DNA from 3 places in the Pseudocitrobacter sp. 73 genome. Region 1 is predicted to be linked to each of the others. Evidence: predicted binding sites of a transcription regulator. Region 1 holds the regulator's gene; each other region holds the start of a gene.
The links. Region 1 encodes CRP, which controls carbon source genes, mostly activating them, when cyclic AMP is high. Its sites were predicted from a motif close to ATGTGANNNNNNTCACAT; they were not measured.
Positions count from the first base shown of each region.

Region 2: a site for CRP is predicted at 1,122-1,139, ahead of epd (erythrose-4-phosphate dehydrogenase). Genes of this name have one in related genera too.
Region 3: a site for CRP is predicted at 1,284-1,301, ahead of F0Q32_RS03360 (YfcZ/YiiS family protein). Genes of this name have one in related genera too.

Region 1 covers NZ_VTZO01000016.1:165,124-167,397, reverse strand. Annotated here, with positions in the region: gene F0Q32_RS18070 (phosphoribulokinase) at 1-375, shown strand, start outside; gene F0Q32_RS18065 (OsmC family protein) at 507-911, opposite strand; gene crp (cAMP-activated global transcriptional regulator CRP) at 1,214-1,846, shown strand; gene F0Q32_RS18055 (YccS/YhfK family putative transporter) at 1,895-2,274, shown strand, end outside.
Region 2 covers NZ_VTZO01000010.1:101,752-104,025, reverse strand. Annotated here, with positions in the region: gene epd (erythrose-4-phosphate dehydrogenase) at 1-929, opposite strand, end outside; gene F0Q32_RS12230 (PTS transporter subunit EIIC) at 1,924-2,274, shown strand, end outside.
Region 3 covers NZ_VTZO01000004.1:146,665-148,938, forward strand. Annotated here, with positions in the region: gene fadL (long-chain fatty acid transporter FadL) at 1-1,034, opposite strand, end outside; gene F0Q32_RS03360 (YfcZ/YiiS family protein) at 1,407-1,691, shown strand; gene fadI (acetyl-CoA C-acyltransferase FadI) at 1,854-2,274, shown strand, end outside.

The sequences.
Region 1 (2,274 bases):
ATCCGCGACACCAGCGAGCGGGGTCACTCCCGCGAGGCGGTGATGGATTCCGTGGTCCGTTCGATGGAAGATTACATCAACTACATCACCCCGCAGTTCTCGCGCACACATCTTAACTTCCAGCGCGTGCCAACGGTCGATACCTCCGATCCCTTCGCCGCCAAAGGCATTCCGTCGCTGGATGAAAGCTTTGTGGTGATCCACTTCCGCAATCTCGACAATATCGACTTCCCATGGCTGCTGGCAATGTTGCAGGGCTCGTTTATCTCGCATATGAATACGCTGGTGGTGCCTGGCGGCAAGATGGGGCTGGCGATGGAATTGATCATGACGCCGCTGGTGCAGCGGTTGATGGAAGGGAAGAAGATTGGGTGAAGGGTGCAGGCTGGGCCCCTCACCCCGGCCCTCTCCCGCAGGGAGAGGGAGAAAATCAGCGCAGAACCTGAACACCGCACGGTCAGTCCCCTCTCCCTGCGGGAGAGGGTTAGGGTGAGGGGTGTCTCAACTTACCCCTCCACCACCTCATAAGAATGGGTAATGTTCACCGCTTTGCCCAGCATCAGCGCCACTGAACAGTACTTCTCTGCCGACAAATCCACCGCGCGGGACACCGCAGCATCTTTCAGTTCTTTACCCGTCACGATGAAGTGCAGGTTGATGTGGGTAAAAATACGCGGGGCTTCTTCGCGGCGTTCAGAGGTCAGTTTAACTTCACAATCGGTCACGTTATAACGCCCCTTTTGCAGAATCGACACCACGTCGATAGCGCTACAGCCGCCCGCTGCCATCAGCACGATTTCCATCGGGCTTGGTGCTTTATCACCTGAGTTGCCATCCATCAAAATCTGGTGCCCGGAAGCTGATTCACCCAGGAAGGTTAACCCTTCAACCCATTTCACACGCGCTTGCATAGTTGTCACTCCAAAGTTGCAAATTTATTGTCAGATTACGCGCACATAACAAATCTCGCAACGGAAGTAGACCTGGGTCATGCTGAAGCGAGACACCAGGAGACACACGGCGAAAGCTATGCTAAAACAGTCGGGATGCTACAGAGATACATAAACGTACTGCATGTATGCAGAGGACATCACATACTGGTCGCGACAATCTTTGACGACCGACTTCCCAGGTAGAGGGAAGGATATTATTTCAACCAGTGGCGGCCTGATTTATGCCGCTGGCGATAGCTTATAACAGAGGATAACCGCGCATGGTGCTTGGCAAACCGCAAACAGACCCGACTCTCGAATGGTTCTTGTCTCATTGCCACATTCATAAGTACCCATCGAAGAGCACGCTGATTCACCAGGGTGAAAAAGCGGAAACGCTGTATTACATCGTTAAAGGCTCCGTGGCAGTACTCATCAAGGATGAGGAAGGCAAAGAGATGATCCTTTCCTACCTCAACCAGGGCGATTTCATCGGTGAACTGGGCCTGTTTGAAGAGGGCCAGGAACGTAGCGCCTGGGTTCGAGCGAAAACCGCCTGTGAAGTGGCGGAAATCTCCTATAAGAAATTCCGTCAGCTTATCCAGGTTAACCCGGATATCCTGATGCGTCTCTCCTCTCAGATGGCGCGCCGTCTGCAGGTGACCTCTGAGAAAGTCGGTAACCTGGCGTTCCTCGACGTTACCGGTCGTATCGCACAGACGCTGCTGAATCTGGCGAAACAGCCGGATGCCATGACCCACCCGGACGGTATGCAAATCAAAATAACCCGTCAGGAAATCGGTCAGATCGTTGGTTGCTCCCGTGAAACGGTGGGTCGCATCCTGAAGATGCTGGAAGATCAGAATCTGATCTCCGCACACGGTAAAACGATCGTCGTTTACGGCACGCGTTAATCCCGTCTGACGGCGTATTGTTCACGCAATACGCCGTTTTTGTCTCTTATGTGGCGCAGGCTGATTTACCACCCGGAAGTCAACTATGCACTGCGGCAAACGCTGGTGTTATGTTTGCCGGTCGCCGTCGGCCTGATCCTCGGCCAGCTTCAACACGGTTTACTGTTCTCTTTAGTGCCTGCCTGCTGCAACATCGCCGGGCTGGATACTCCCCATAAACGCTTCTTCAAACGCCTGATTATTGGTGGATCGCTGTTCGCCGGATGCAGCCTGATTGTGCAATTGCTGCTGGCTGATGATATCCCGCTGCCGTTTATCCTCACGGGTCTGGCGATGGTGCTGGGTGTTACCGCCGAAATCAGCGCACTGCACGGGCGATTGCTTCCGGCTTCGCTGATTGCCGCGATTTTTACCCTAAGCCTGGCGGG
Region 2 (2,274 bases), on a different contig from region 1:
ATCAGATGCGCCCCACTCACCCGCGTTTGGGTGCCATCGACAATGGCACTGTGCGGATCGTGGTTAAAATCTGTTGAGACCAACGGTAATTCCGTATAGTCAACTATACCATGAAATGCATCCCGTGCTGCTTTTTGCAGCAACTTGTTGACTTCATTAGCGTTTACCGGATTTTTCACCGTTACGCTCAGGTCGATTGCCGTGACGTTAATGGTTGGTACACGCACCGCAATCGCTTCGAATCGGTCATTAAACTGCGGGAAAATACGCGTAATTCCTGCGGCAAGCTTTGTATCAACGGGAATGATCGACTGACTCGCGGCACGCGTGCGGCGCAGGTCCGGATGATAGGCGTCAATCACCTGTTGATCGTGCATCGCGGAGTGAATCGTCGTCACCGTCCCCGACTCAATGCCCCAGGCATCATCCAACAGTTTTATGATGGGGATTATGCAATTCGTGGTACAGGAGGCATTGGAGACAATTCGGTGTTCGGGGCGTAACGCGTCATGGTTCACGCCATAAACCACCGTGGCGTCGAGGTCGTTGCTACCGGGATGTGAAAAGAGCACCTTCTTCGCGCCTGCGGCGATATGCGCTTCGCCGTCCGCTCGACTACCGTACACACCGGTACAATCAAGCACCACATCCACCGACAGTTCACGCCAGGGCAGCGCGTTAATCTCGCGCTCGTGCAGAAGACGAATGCTGTCGTCGCCAACAAACAGCTGTTCCCGTTCCTGGCGAACGTCCCAGGCAAAACGGCCATGGCTGGTGTCATATTTCAACAAATGCGCGATGCCCGCAGCATCCGCCAGTTCATTGATTGCCACCACGGTGATTTCCGCACGGCGTCCGGATTCATACAAAGCACGAACCACGTTACGCCCAATGCGACCGAAGCCATTAATCGCTACGCGTACGGTCATAGGTCTCCTGCAAGGTCATCCCAAAGCAATGTGGCTGACAGAGTAATGCAGCAAATCATTCCGGGAAACCTTACCTGCCACAAACAGTGACTGATTGGTCAAATGTCGAACACTTCATCGACTGAAACGCTTCAGCCAGAATAAGCGAAACCTGGAATAAAAGGAATGATTGTCCAGACAAACGCACCAGGAATCTGACATACATCACATTTCTACAGGAATAATTAGCAGCGTTATGCCAGAACGTGTCGGGCGATGGAATAAAGACCGGGTACGGATTTAGACTATCTTTGAATGAGTGATGAGGCGAAATGAAGGGTAAAATTTGCTCGTCGATGCGTGAATCATCGACAGGTGCAACGGCGCGGGGACTTTTTCCGTGCGGCTCCTTGCACTGAAAAAAGAAAACCCCCGTCGTTGCGGTATAAAAACAGGCAAACTACGGGGGTGATCCATGACACCAGAGATGTCCAGGATAGCCGCTGACGCTTGCCGCTTCAAGCAGGATTTGCGGTATGGATATTCTGAAATTCGCTATGTTGATGGTTGTACTTCATATAACAGTATCGTCAATGATACATAATGATTTACACCCCTCTCCGGTTCATCGCGTTATTTACACGCTAAGCGAAGGAGAAATTCCGTACCGCTATTCTTAATTTGAAACTGGCTAACGTTGTACCTTGACTAGCCCCGCTTCGGCGGAGCTTTTCTTTGCGATAAATAAATACGCACTAATCATAGATATCTTCAATATTTATTTATCGTCGCCCCTGTCACACAATCCCATTTTTACAGTGATAAACTTCCCGTTCGTTTTTAAATAAACACTGCAGCCATGCGGCCTGCGTGGTAACTAATAATTATTAGCGTCATCAATAAAAAATACGCTAATAACATTTGCAATATAAATATAAAAATCCAGAAGGCCGCAAATAAAAACAGAGGAATTCAGCCGATTTATCATCGGAAGATATATTCACAAGGATAATTTATGAAGCAGCAGATGCAAATGATTGGCCAGGCCATGCTGGTCCCTATATCAATTATCACCATTGGCTCCATGTTTATGGGCTTTGGCAGCGCCTTCACGAATACAGAAACCCTTGCAGCGTTGCATCTCTCCTCGCTCATCAGCAAAGGTTCGCCTGGATACATCGCCTTTAGCGTCATGAAAGCCACTGGCGATGTCGTATTTCGCAATCTTCCGCTCTTTTTCTCCATCGGCGTCGCTTTCGGGCTGGCAAAGAAAGAGAAAGCCTGGGCCGCGTTTTCTGGCGCAGTGTGCTTTATGGCGATGCACTATATCCTCAACACACTGTTGGATTCCCAGGGCATCAGCGCG
Region 3 (2,274 bases), on a different contig from region 1:
AGGCGCCATGCGTCTTTGAAGTTCTCGTCTTTCTGGAACAGCGTGCCGCTGCTGTTGGTGGCCTTCAGTTCTTCGAACTGGCTCCAGCTGGTGTAGGTTGCGCTATAGTGGATAGCCCATTGCGGAGCCACACGGTTGTAACCGGAGATTTCCCACATTTCAGGCAGGTTCAGCGTCAGAGAACCGTTGGTGGTGCTGCCATTGGTACCTGCCGGAAGGCCGAAATTACCGAGGATTTGGTTATATGCGGACGGCAGGTCGCTCTTATAATCGCCATCAAAGTCGATTTTCACTTCAGAACGATAGGTTAAGCCGTAACGGTTGTTCTTATCCAGCTCGAACAGAATACCGGCATTCCAGCCAAAGCCCCACTCATCACCCTTCAGGTGAGCAATTTTGGTATTAGCCGGGATCTGGCTTACCTGGCCTGCCAGAGCCGGAGGAAGCGCACCCGATCCAGCAACGATTTGGCCCAAATCACCTGCATAACGGTCGATTTTTGCACGCGCGTAAACGGCGTTAAAGCCCGCGCCGAAGCTCCATTGAGGGCTCAAACGATAAGCGCCGCTCAGGTTCAGGTTCATCGTTTCGAGGTCAGTCGTGCCACCGTATGCGCCAGCGGCATAGGTATCGTTAAATTCAGTCGCCAGACCATAGTTGGAGGTGACAGAAGCGCCCCAACCAAACTGATCATTGATAGGCATAACAAAGTGAATGTTAGGCACCCATGCGGTAGGTGCAATGTTATCCGCTTTGAGACTGTTGCCGGTAGGCGAACGGCCTGAAACGTTCACATCCGGGTCAATATAAACCGCACCGGCAGAAAACGTCGGGCGATCAAACATCATAATCAGCGCGGGGTTACGGCTGGCGTTACCTGCGTCGTCAGCGATGGCACCTTCACCGGAATAGGCGCGGCCCAGACCAGAGGAAGAAAACTCATTAAGCTGGAAGCCTGCAGACCAGGCGTGGGTGGAAACAAGTGCCACTGCGACTGCGAGAGCAGACTTTGTAAACCGGGTTTTCTGGCTCATGACCATAACCTCATTGAGTTATTTTTATACAAAAAATGTTACATGTAGTAACAGAAGCGCGAAGTGTAGGGGCTGGACTACGTCAGAGAAATCAGACCAGTGACGAGAGTATAGGTCTGACCAGATATGATGTTGCAATATTGTTTCTTGAATTTTACATATATGATCACCGAAACGGGATCTGGTTAGCAAATTTGGTGAGGTCGCGCTTCATCTGTTTGGGTGAATTTTGTTTTAGATCATTTTTAAGTGTGATTTCGGTCACTTATCTCAATTGGCATAATTAACAACTGGAGGGAGCTTTCCGGGGAGCGTAAAATAACGTCATCGTTTATCTGGCACCTTCGTGTGCATATACAGAGGAAATCTACAATGAGTAAATGCAGTGCTGATGAAACCCCGGTTTGCTGCTGTATGGATGTTGGCACCATCATGGACAACTCCGATTGCACAGCCTCCTATAGCCGCGTTTTTGCAACTCGCTCTGAAGCTGAAGAAACCCTCGCTGCGCTGACTGAACGCGCGCGCGGCGTTGAATCCGATCCGTGCGTCATCACCCCAGTCTTCAAAGACGTAGAGGGCGGCGTACAGATGGATATCGATTTTGTTTTTGCCTGCGAAGCAGAAACGCTGATCTTCCAACTGGGTCTGCGTTAATCCCTTCTAAACGCCTCTGCGATGCAGGGGCGTTTTCTTTTCCTCCTTCAGTGTGTTTTAGCTCCCATTTTTCTCTCTCCCTCATTGGCTTAATGTAAAAAATTAGTTAAGACTGTTATCAGGTCAGACCACTTTAGGTTTATCTTTTAACAGGGGAGTTTTATGAGTCAGGCACTACCGCTTATCACCCGTCAGGGCGATCGCATTGCCATTGTCAGTGGTTTACGTACCCCATTTGCCCGTCAGGCCACCGCCTTTCACGGTGTACCGGCGATTGATCTCGGCAAGATGGTTGTGAGCGAAATGCTGGCGCGTAGCGAAATTCCCCCTGAAATTATCGAACAGCTGGTTTTCGGCCAGGTTGTTCAGATGCCAGAAGCGCCCAATATTGCCCGCGAAATCGTCCTCGGTACGGGGATGAACGTGCGCACGGACGCCTATAGCGTCAGTCGTGCCTGCGCCACCAGTTTTCAGGCGGTCGCCAACGTAGCGGAAAGTCTGATGGCCGGAACGATTCGCGCGGGGATTGCGGGTGGGGCGGATTCCTCTTCAGTGCTGCCGATTGGCGTCAGTAAAAAGCTGG